One region of the Shewanella sp. DAU305 genome, then DNA from elsewhere that is predicted to be linked to it. Evidence: riboswitches for the same ligand, from Rfam matches in the RefSeq annotation. Region 1 holds a riboswitch; the other holds the start of a gene.
The links. Region 1 has a riboswitch for thiamine pyrophosphate ahead of thiC (phosphomethylpyrimidine synthase ThiC). Riboswitches for the same ligand answer to the same signal wherever they lie in the genome.

Region 1 (5,831 bases):
TGGCGTTAGATGATCTTGCCCTTTGAGTAACATCAGTACCAATGCCACTATGCCTGCGATGACGCCTAAGCCATGGGATACGCTATTAGCGATCTCTTCTTTAATACTATACGGCCCAGACTTAGCAAGGATTTTAGCTGGGTTTTGTTGTTCGATAACACTTTGAGTCGACATGGTAGATACACACTCGCAAACGATAATGACTGAGTCTATCAGTTAGGAAAATAAATCACCATATTTAAGCGTACACTTGTAAGCTTAAATTTCATGATTGGCTTCTATTGTTTTCACCTTTTATCTTTTTTACGCCGTCTTGTATTCCCGTCAGCGTATCGCATTGACTATGTTATCCGCTTTAAGACGTAAGAGTTAGCAAGCATTTTCCCATCAATTTAGCGCGATTGTGATCTCAATTCCCAGCCTTATTTGTCTCAACTGACAAGTGTCTTACTAAGCATTGGCATAAGCACTGCGCTTGTAACGTGTTGCATTCGCGTTGAACTTTACCCTGTTTGCCTCCTCTAATCTGCGTTGAGCACTCGCAAGTAAATGCAATCATTGGATAATTCTCTTTCAATATTCAGCAACTCGATATTGGATTTGAGTGCAATTGTTCCACGTTAAGCATCATCGAAATCAATTGAGACTACACAAAACCTAAGGATGGATTTTGCCTTTTCAACGTCAACCCAAAGCCGTGCCTTTATTGACAGTATCTCCTACAGCAATAGCGATTGGAGATGATACTGATAGTGCTTTGTTTTTTTCGGTCACATCGCCAGAAGGTGAGACTTTTATCGCATTTGATCATCACCTCGGTGAACTGGATGCTGCTCAAACGCCTGTTTTTACCACTGATGCCGAGCCGTCAGCGTTCAATCGCGGTGCAGGCCTTTTAGTCACTGAGCATGACACCCAAGCTATATATCAAGAGCAGGCCCGAGATTTGGTACTGCAAGAAATCCATACTGAACATCAAGATCAACATCAAGATAAATTGGTTGCTGAGTCTGAATCAAAACTTGAACTGTCTGGGACAATACAAACCAGTGCTTATTCATTGGGGACAGGATCCGTTTTGCGTGCTCGTCAGCCATATTTCAAAGGATTAAGCCTGTTATTTTTTGTGATCTTAGTGCATGTGTGTTTATTTTTACTTATCTGCATTTTGTGGCGCCCGCAGTTAAATCCCTTTGGATTAACAGAAACAGAAAGCCGGGGCCCTAAAGTAACGGCGCTCAAAGCTTATTTTATTTATGCTCCCGCGGTAGAGAAGGCTGAAAGCGCTGCGCTAGAAACAGAGAGCAAGGCCGAGGATAAGACTGAGATGACAAGTTCTGTTACGCCTACAACTGTTCCCACGCCTACAACTCAAGTTAAGCCTATGCCAATATTTGAAAAGGTCGTGCCTGAAAAAGTAGATCAGGGAAAAGTGAAGCCAGATACGGTTAAACCTGACATCACTCAATCGAGCCAATCTCAATCAAGTGCCCCAAGTGAAGTACAGCCCGCGGAAGCGACGGCAAAAAAGCCAACAAATATGTTTGATGCCACAGAAATTAAGACGCAGCTTGGCGCTCAGAGTTCGCCTGCAGCAGAAGGTGAGAGCACAATAGCGACAAGCTCAAGCATGAGTTTATTCACCCAGCAATATTTTGAACGTCAGCGCGAGCAAGCGCTCGATGATCTCGTCATTGAACAGGCCGATAAATTCACCCGGAAATCGAATATGAGTGAAATGAGCCCTGAGATGGAAGTGTTATTTGTCCCTAACGCCGATGATTTCGGTGGCACAACGAGTCTAGATTTACCCTTAGATCCAAATCGTATTGTGCGTAAAGGGGATACTTGTTATCGCGTGGTACAATTGGGGACTCAAGTCAATCCTTACGCAGAAAATTTAGGCTTCCCATTTGACTGCAGTGGCAAAAAAATCAATCAAGCTATTGATGATGCCATTCAATCTCGATTAAATAAAATGATGCTCAAACCCCATAAATAGTGACTTTCTTTTATGATCTATTTTCATGCTAATTATGGCTTTTTTAGTTTAATTTGATTTAATCAATTAAAAACAATAAATTATGAACCTTTATTTTGGATTGGTATTTAAGGCTTTTAATTACTTTTTTCCTTGTTTGTTGCTGCCGCTTCTGTCTATACTGCGCACTCATCTTGTCGGAGTGCCTCTTGGCTGAGACCGTTTATTCGGGATCCGTTGAACCTGATCAGGTTAAAACCTGCGAAGGAAACAAGCGTAATAACACATATTAAATCGCCAAAATAGACGGCTTGAACACCTGTTAACTCAGCAGTGTTTTAAGCCTTAATGTTTAGATTTAATTGTTATTGAGCAGGGTAACTCAATTTTTGAAGCCAGTGTTGGCCACAAAAATTGATTGCCATGCCCAGCTATCAACAACTCAATTCTCCAGACAAGCAACTCCATTTTTTAACGTGAGATTGCTTATGTCCAGTTCAAACCAAAACCCAGCTGTAGCTGCCAATGCGATAGAAATCACAGCGTCAGAATCGACAATCCCTAATAAATCGACAGTGCCTAATAAATCGGCTGAGTCTAGTCAATCAATCGTGCCTAAGGCGCCGAGTCGCCGCGAAACCCGCGCGCAGGCCCAAGCCTTTATCGATACGTTAGCGCCGCTGCAACATTCTAATTCACAAAAGATTTACCTCGAAGGTTCAAGTGCCGATATTCGCGTTGGCATGCGGCAAATCCTGCAGACTGACACCCTTGTCGGCGGTACAGATGATGCGCCTATCATGGAAAAAAATCCGCCAATACGCGTGTATGATTGCGCTGGACCTTATTCCGATCCTGAGGCCGATATCAATGTGCGTCTAGGCCTTGGTAAATTAAGACAAAACTGGATCCTAGCCCGCAACGACACAGAGCAATTACCCTGTGCCACCTCAGATTTTACCCAACAAAGACTCGCCGACGACGGTTTAGACCATCTGCGTTTTGAGGCAGGTTCGAGTGCAATTGTCCGCCCACGCAGAGCGCTGCAGGGTAAACGAGTCAGTCAATTACACTATGCCCGTCAAGGGATTATCACGCCCGAAATGGAATATGTAGCGATCCGCGAGAACATGGCACTTGCCGAAGTACAGGATGAAATCCTCAATCGTAAAGCCAAGGGCGAAGCTTTTGGTGCCTTAGTCGGCGAACCGATTACCGCCGAATTTGTCCGCGCCGAAGTTGCCCGTGGCCGCGCGATTATTCCGCTGAATATTAACCATCCCGAAGCCGAACCTATGATCATTGGGCGTAACTTTTTGGTGAAAGTGAATGCCAATATTGGTAATTCTGCGGTGACGTCATCCATCGAGGAAGAAGTGGAAAAGCTCGTCTGGTCAACCCGTTGGGGTGCAGATACGGTCATGGATTTATCCACGGGTCGTTATATCCACGAAACCCGCGAATGGATCATCCGTAACTCGCCAGTGCCCATCGGCACAGTACCAATTTATCAAGCGCTGGAGAAAGTGAACGGCGTGGCAGAGGATTTAACCTGGGAAGTGTTCCGCGATACCTTGATTGAACAAGCGGAACAAGGTGTTGATTACTTTACCATTCATGCTGGTGTGCTGCTTCGTTACGTGCCGATGACGGCTAAACGCGTTACTGGGATCGTTTCCCGCGGCGGTTCAATTATGGCCAAATGGTGCCTGAGTCACCACAAGGAAAACTTCCTCTACAGCCATTTTCGTGAGATCTGTGAGCTTTGCGTTGCCTACGATGTATCCCTGTCTTTAGGTGATGGTATGCGTCCAGGCTCAATTGCCGACGCCAATGATGCCGCCCAGTTTGCAGAGCTTGAAACCTTAGGTGAGCTAGTCAAAATCGCATGGGAATACGACGTACAAACCATTATCGAAGGGCCGGGACATATCCCGATGCAGCTCATTAAAGAGAACATGGACAAGCAGTTAGCTCACTGCGATGAAGCGCCGTTTTACACGCTTGGCCCACAAATCACCGATATCGCACCTGGGTATGATCATTTCACCTCCGGCATAGGCGCGGCCATGATTGCTTGGTACGGCTGCGCTATGTTGTGTTATGTCACGCCAAAAGAACACTTAGGATTACCGAATAAACAAGATGTTAAGCAAGGTTTGATTGCTTATAAGATTGCCGCCCACGCCGCCGATGTGGCGAAAGGTCATCCGAGTGCGCAAATTCGTGACAATGCGCTGGCAAAGGCGCGGTTCGAATTCCGCTGGGAAGATCAATATAACTTAGGACTCGATCCTGAAACCGCGCGCGCTTATCACGATGAATCTTTACCGCAGGAATCCGCTAAAGTCGCGCATTTTTGTTCTATGTGCGGCCCTAAATTTTGTTCGATGAAAATCACCCAAGATGTGCGCGCCTATGCCGCTGGCTTAGAGGCGGCACAAGCGAAGGCGGATCAAGTTGAAGCTGCTGACCAAGCCATGCAAGTCACAGTCAAGACGCCGCAGGAGTTGGAAGCGGCCATGGCGCTAAAATCGGCACAATTTGCTGCTTCGGGCGCCGAGATCTATCACGTGAAAGACAAGCTTGTCGCCGAAGCTGAGGAAGCCTAATTATGCTAGGTATTCATGGGGATAATGCGCCCATGAATACCGCTCACCCCGCATTTGTTTGGACCATAGCTGGTTCAGACAGTGGCGGCGGTGCCGGTATTCAGGCGGACTTGGCGACAATTCAAGATTTAGGCTGTCACGGTTGTAGCGTGATCACCACAGTGACGGCGCAAAGCTCTGTGGCGGTCACTTTAGTCGAGCCCGTATCAGCGGCGATGTTAATGGCTCAGCTGACGACTTTACTTTCCGACTTACCACCCAAAGCAATTAAAATCGGCTTACTGGCAGATCAAACTCAAGTGGCATTGCTGGCAGATTGGATCGCGAGTTTTAAAATCCACTATCCATCTGTGCCTGTGATTGTCGATCCTGTGATGGTCGCCAGTTGTGGCGATGCATTAGCAGTAGATAACTGTCAGGATATAAAAAGTGCGGCTAAATCAGCCTTAGATTTTAGGCCTTTCAAAGGTTTAATCGAACTTATCACACCCAATGTGCTTGAACTTGGGCGGTTAACTCACAGTGATGTTTCAACGAAAGCGCAATTCGCTGCCGCGGCACTGGCTTTATCCCAGAGCCTTGATTGCAGTGTGCTCGCTAAAGGTGGCGATGTGAGCTTTGGTTGCACTGACATTCTTGCTGATACTCAAACTCAAACTAACGCTCTTGATACCGCTTACAAGAGTAATGGCTGGGATCTTGAGCTTGCCGAGGATTATCTAGTTTGTCGTCAAGTGCGCGCGAGCTCTGAGTTGCATCAAAATGGACGCTTCTGGTTAGCCAGCCAGCGGGTTAATACCCGTCATAATCATGGTAGCGGCTGCACTTTGTCATCGGCCATTGCCGCCGTGTTAGCGCAAGGTTTTGTATTACAAGATGCGGTGGTTGTTGCCAAAGCCTATGTGAGTCAAGGCTTAAGCGCGGCGATTGGTTTAGGGCAAGGTCCAGGGCCGTTGGCCCGTACGGGTTGGCCTAATAACTTGTCCTGCTATGCCAAGATAAATTTGTGTGATGGCAATTTTATTAGTCATCAAATCAGCCAACATCTTGATGTTATGAGTGATTTAGTTGCAACAGATCAGGTAAGAATAGCCTCGGCGCCACCTCAAAATATTTTATCCCAAGGTTTTAAAGTGCTCGATGCCGATCTCGGCGTGTATCCCGTGGTGAGTGACTTAACCATGCTGGAAAGTTTGTTAGCGGCCGGCGTTAAAACCCTGCAGTTAAGGATAAAAACC
Region 2 (5,831 bases), 600 kb from region 1:
GTAAAAACGCTCCTGCTGGCGGGTGCAAAAACTGTCCGCCGCATCGGCATTGACCCGCAGCACATAACTGCCTGCAGGCGTAGTGATCTTATAATTATGATTACTCAAGCCGCCCGAAAGCTCGCAAATACTTAACACTTGCTCAAGCCCAGCTCGTTTGAGTATGGGCAAGAGTGCGTTGAATGATTCGCCCGCTGAGTATGGCTTAGCAGCGTTTACATCGAGCATTAACTGAGTAACTTCAAGGCATTGGCCTCACGGGCGTCGGCTAATGCAGTGCGCCAAAGGAAATACCCTACTACTGCAAGGCCCACATAGAGTACAAATAATAGCGAGGTCAACATCAATCCTTTACTGAGAAAAAGGTAAATTGACACTATGTCGATAACGACCCAGTAGAGCCAATTCTCAAGTACTTTCTTCGCGACTAAATAGGTCGTCATCACAGCGAAACAGGTCGTGGCCGCATCTAAATATGGGAATGCGGCCTGAGTATACGTCGCCATGCCGTGACCGACTAATAACGAAATAACGCCTGTCACCGCGATCAGTTTCAAGTGAGTTTTCAACGGCCAAGTGGTCACTTTAACCCCTTGATGTTTATCGCCGCCTTGGGTCCAGAGCCAATATCCATAGAGCGCCATCGCCATATAATAGATATTCAGCACTGACTCCATCAGTAACGACACCTTCCAAAACAACACAGTGTAAATGGCGGTACTGGCAAAAGCCGCCGCCCAGCACCAGACGCTCGCCTTCATCGCCAGCAGTAGATATGCCATGGCTAGCAATACCGCCAAGGCTTCCCATGCGGTCATCACATGGACTTCACCAAAGGCCGCATTCATACTCTCGACCATGGTTAACCATAAATCTGTCATTGTGTTGTTCTCACTGCCTATTTATCGCGTATGTGACGGTAAAGCATTATTCGCTGTGGGCTAAATTAAGCTCACCCCCGATAAACTTACACACAAATACTGCCTTGCCCCACTTCTCATGGGCAGCTTGCATCTCGGTAGCCAGCATAGTCATCACATTTAAATAATCGCCGCACACTTGAGTTGCCATCGCATTCGTCACGCGCTCGATATGAGGATAGCTATCCACCCGGCCAATGAACCACTTAATCGGATCGAGGTAGTTCTCATTGAAGGGATACATGCTAATTTCTGCGGTCAGTTTCATTTTAATTCCTTAAATTTGAGAGAAGCTGCAGCCCTTACACTGGACTACAGCTTAGTCATGAGTTAACCCAATAGGCTCATAGTGATATGTGCCATTACATCAGCTTTTACATAAACTTAACGTTAAAGGTTACGCCAATCTGACGCGGATCGCCGTAACGAATATATTGCTTTTCAGCCCAGCCATTATCAGGCTCGTTACCGAAGTAGAAGCCGCGCACACCGTATTCTTCATTGAACAAATTACGGCCCCATAAATAGGCTGACCATGCACTCGCCTCATAACCCACACGGGCATTGACGATAGTGTAAGGCTCAGAACGGGATTCATTGCTGTCGGAATAGTAAAACTCACTCTTACCGCTCAGGTTTAGGTTAGTAAACCAGCCCGAATTGGTACGATAAGTCCCGCCAAGGCTGTAGGTTAAGTGTGGTGAATGGGCCAGATCGCGGCCAGTTAAATCGACCTCAGTGCCGTATTTATCCTGATACTGGTAGTCACCGTAGGCCGTTTCTAACCAACCTAAGCTTGAGTAAATTTGTAGATTATCCGTGGCATACCAAGTCGCATCTAACTCAGCACCATAGTTATTAGAACTACCAGCGTTTTCGGTGAACAAGATAAAACGCTGAGGTTTATCAGGGTCTTGCTGGGATGCAGCCACCTGTTGATCTTGCCTGTCCATATAGAACAGCGCCAAATTAGTATCGATAAGCCCTGCTAGCCAATGGGATTTCAGACCGATTTCATAGTTATAAAGCGTCTCAGTACTGAACTCTTTTTTATCGTTCAATTCGACAGGCAAAGTCATGTTAAAACCGCCCGCCTTGTAACCGCGCGCAACACGGACATAAGCGTTGTGCGAGTCATTCAGCACTTTACTCACAGCAATATGGCCACCCCACATGGTTTCACTCGGGTCGAAATTATCGTTATTCGTATCTGAGTAATGGCTGTTGCGGCGCTCCAAACGTAGGCCAACAGATAAGGCATAATCTGAGCCCAGATCCGTATCGAGCTGACCAAACAAGGCATAGTTCGTCGCTTCATACTCAGAGTCTAAGACTTCATCCGGCCAAGCATTGTACTCAGAATACAATTGGTTATCTTCTTTCAGATTCATGCCGTACACACCAAGCAACCAATCAGTACTGTCCGCAAAGATTCGGCCCTGCTCGGTAGAACTTAAGCGAAACTCTTGCGACACAGTTTTACGTTGGCCAGTTTTATCCCAAAAATAATCATATTGGCACGGCGCCAGATTGCCATCGTCATCACTGCATTGCTTAGAAGCCCAATACTCTGGGTTCGACCAATCGCCATCGTAACTGTAATGGTGATCGGTATTCGCAAAGGACGTTAACGAGGTTAGCTCAAAGGTTTCGGCGCCAGAATAGGTCGCTTTAAAGCCTGCGCCTGTGGTGCGCTGGCTATCGACACCCGGTTGATCCGATGTCGTCTGGGTCGGTGAATTGGTTAAACTCCACACATCGTAGCCATTATCAAAATCGGCGTGCAGCACAGTTAAATCAAACTGCAAATCGTCAGTCGCATACCAGCGCAGCTTAGCGCGGCCGCTGAACTCATCGCGGCCATTGGTATCGTCACGGCCTAAATAGAGGTTGTCGTGGTAGCCATTTTGTTGATGTTGCTGCAGTGAAACGCGATAAAGCAGCTTGCCAGAATCCGTTAATGGGCCAGAACTGAAACCGCTAAACGTGCGTAAATCATCATCGCCTAACGATACTTCGCCACCATGTTCAAACACATCGGTGGGGTCGTTGCTTTTCAGATAAATCAGTCCCGCTAAGGCATTAGCGCCATAACGTGTGCCCTGTGGTCCACGTAGCACTTCGACCTGTTGTAGATCGTACATGCTCGACACCATGCCAATACCGGATAAATCGATATCATCTATGATGTAACCAACAGAAGAATTAGGTGCACCTTGGTATTGCTCTTGCTCACCTACGCCGCGAATTTGAAAATATTTCGGCCGTGAACTTCCACCTGACCAGTTAAAGTTGGCGATTGAATTAAGCAGATCTTCAAAGTGCTGCGCGCTTTCATCTTGAATTTTTTGACTGTCGATAACGGTAATACTGGAGGGCATTTTTTCTAAACTTGAGCTGCGAAAATCCGCCGTCACCACCATGACTTCCATCTCAGTGCTGGGATCGGGTTTATCAATAGCATCGGTTTGTGCAAATGCAGAAGTGCTCAGCGCGGCAGCAATGGCTAATGCCAGCGGCGCTCGGGTTAAAAACAAGCTGGGCGATACGGTTAAAAACGGGGAATGACGTTTTGACGTGTTACTGTTTAGCGTTTTACTGTTTAACATAGGACCTCAAATACATAGTTTGAGATCCGGCAACGAATAAGCGATTCAGAAGTGTGCTGTTGATTGGCCCATTCCTACGCCGGTATTAGCCGGATCAGGTTCTAAGGGTTCGTCAGCTGACATCTCAGTTTGCAGTAATCAACGTAAATTAATTCGCTGCAAACACCCCTTGGCGACGCCTAGTATACATGAGTAATAGGATGGGATGACACATTTACCTCATAAAATGAAAAATGCCAGCATAGCTGGCATTCTCAGGGCGAACTTCAGGCTTAATTCGAAAAGGTTTCGCGCACGTACACATCAAATTTAACCGCTTGGGCATTGGGCGCCACGGCGGCGACTTGCAATTGTTGCTTGCCATGCAGCTTCACCGATTTCCAGCTTGTCGCTTCATCTTCGATAGTAAAGCCGCTAGCATCGTACCAAGTGAATTTATACTGCACACGCATATCGGTAGACGATTTGCTGACAATCAGCGCTGAACCCTGCACTAAATCGCCGACTCGGCGTGCATCCACACTTTCAACCGCAATATCTCGGGCAAAACTGGTATTATCGACACGGGTTTCACCAAGCGAACTCACTGAAATACCTGCGGTATGTGAGGCACAAGCGCCTAAGGTCAGCGCCGCGGCCAATAATAGTCCTGTATAAATTTGTTTCATCTCTTTCTCCCAGTCACGCGACAAAATGCGCGGCCAGCGCGCACCATTTCCCATTAAACGACAAGCTAATCGAACTGTGCTGAACTTATGCTTAACAAGACAGACTTAATCATCAGTCAAACACTGCTCACTAAAACGAGTTAATCAATCAGAAAGTGCGCCCGTGCCGTAGCGATGAGCTGCTTACGATTGGTTTGCCAACAATCGATATTCACGTTGGCCACTCGTCGCCCCTGTCGGGTAATACGACATTCTGCAAAGCTATCTTTATGCAGTCCTGCACGTAAATAGTCGATGGAAAAATCGACCACTTTAGGCACTTTGGCTGTTTGCATAAAGACCATCAACTGCACTATCGCTGACATCTCCATAAAACCTGCAATGACGCCGCCATGAATCGCGGGCAACACAGGATTACCGATATTGTCGTCCTTAGCAGGCAGTTTAAAAATCAGTTCATCACCAAAACGTTCCACCTTCATCCCAATAAATTTGGCATAGGGGACGTGCTCAAGTAAATGGCCGAAATCGTTAAGCTCAGTGGCGCGCTTAACAATGCCTTGCACATCGATAGGCGCTTTTACTTGGGCTTTTTGAGTGGGACTGGCTGTGCCAAGTTCCGAATTATTTGCGCTCATCAGTGTATCCTATCTCAGGCACGGCTTCACCCATCAGCGCTTGTCTAAAGGCATCACCCACCATTTCTGGGCTGATCCGCATAAAGGAACCAACAGCATGGGCAATAGGATCGTCGATACTGTCTTGATAAGCAATCGCGCGGGTAAAGGCAATATTGGAAGACAATTTGTAGCATTCAGCAAACCCAAACACAGGTTTATGGGGCTGAGCGGGCTTCATATAATCCACCCGCAAATCGAGCGTAGGTGAGATTTCTAACAATTTAAATTTATGGAATATCGCGCTAACAACAGCACTGCCACAGGCGGTATCCATTAAAGTGGTAATGACTCCACCGTGGATAACCCCCGTATCAGGATAACCAATTAATTCAGTGCTGTAGGGCAACTCAATCAACACATGGTGCTCGCTCGCCTCCAATACCGTTAAACCGAGACGACGACACTGAGCGAGTTGATCCACAAACCGCTGCGCCATTTGGGTCAGCGGGAAAAAATCCGAATTTACCTTCATTTGCCTTGGCTCAACATGGGCCCCAGAGGCTCCCCGCCCACAAGGTGGAAATGAATGTGATAGACTTCTTGTCCACCGTGTTGATTGCAGTTCATGATCAGTCGGTAGCCATCTTTAGCGATACCCGCTTCCGCCGCCAATTTAGCCGCAACAGTCATCATACGGCCAAGCACCGGCTCATCAGAGGCTTTCATGTCGTTCGCCGTTGGGATCAAATGATTCGGCACAATCAAAATATGGGTTGGCGCCTTAGGGGAAATGTCTCTAAAGGCTGTCACAAGTTCATCTTGATGCAGAATATCCGCGGGAATTTCGCGACGAATAATTTTGCTGAAAATCGTTTCTTCGGCCATGGGGCGTCCTCCTTGGGTTAGTTGGCATAGTATACTAGTAATTCAACGCTTTGTGTCTGTAGATATTTTGCTTTTCATTTGCCAGTTGCAGGCATTTTTGGCAGCATGGCCACCATTAAAACACTCAGG

Region 2: linked by a shared signal. The riboswitch ahead of OX890_RS14170 (TonB-dependent receptor) and the one ahead of thiC (phosphomethylpyrimidine synthase ThiC) in region 1 are both predicted to bind thiamine pyrophosphate.

The regions. Positions count from the first base shown of each region.
Region 1 covers NZ_CP113808.1:2,760,507-2,766,337, forward strand. The annotation lists gene trhA (PAQR family membrane homeostasis protein TrhA) at 1-174, opposite strand, end outside; gene OX890_RS11745 (hypothetical protein) at 671-2,002, shown strand; TPP riboswitch at 2,170-2,268, shown strand; gene thiC (phosphomethylpyrimidine synthase ThiC) at 2,470-4,593, shown strand; gene OX890_RS11755 (bifunctional hydroxymethylpyrimidine kinase/phosphomethylpyrimidine kinase) at 4,596-5,831, shown strand, end outside.
Region 2 covers NZ_CP113808.1:3,363,973-3,369,803, forward strand. The annotation lists gene OX890_RS14155 (phosphotransferase) at 1-228, opposite strand, end outside; gene pnuC (nicotinamide riboside transporter PnuC) at 228-881, opposite strand; gene OX890_RS14165 (hypothetical protein) at 928-1,188, opposite strand; gene OX890_RS14170 (TonB-dependent receptor) at 1,295-3,529, opposite strand; TPP riboswitch at 3,584-3,709, opposite strand; gene OX890_RS14175 (YcfL family protein) at 3,802-4,197, opposite strand; gene OX890_RS14180 (PaaI family thioesterase) at 4,338-4,835, opposite strand; gene OX890_RS14185 (PaaI family thioesterase) at 4,822-5,349, opposite strand; gene hinT (purine nucleoside phosphoramidase) at 5,346-5,702, opposite strand.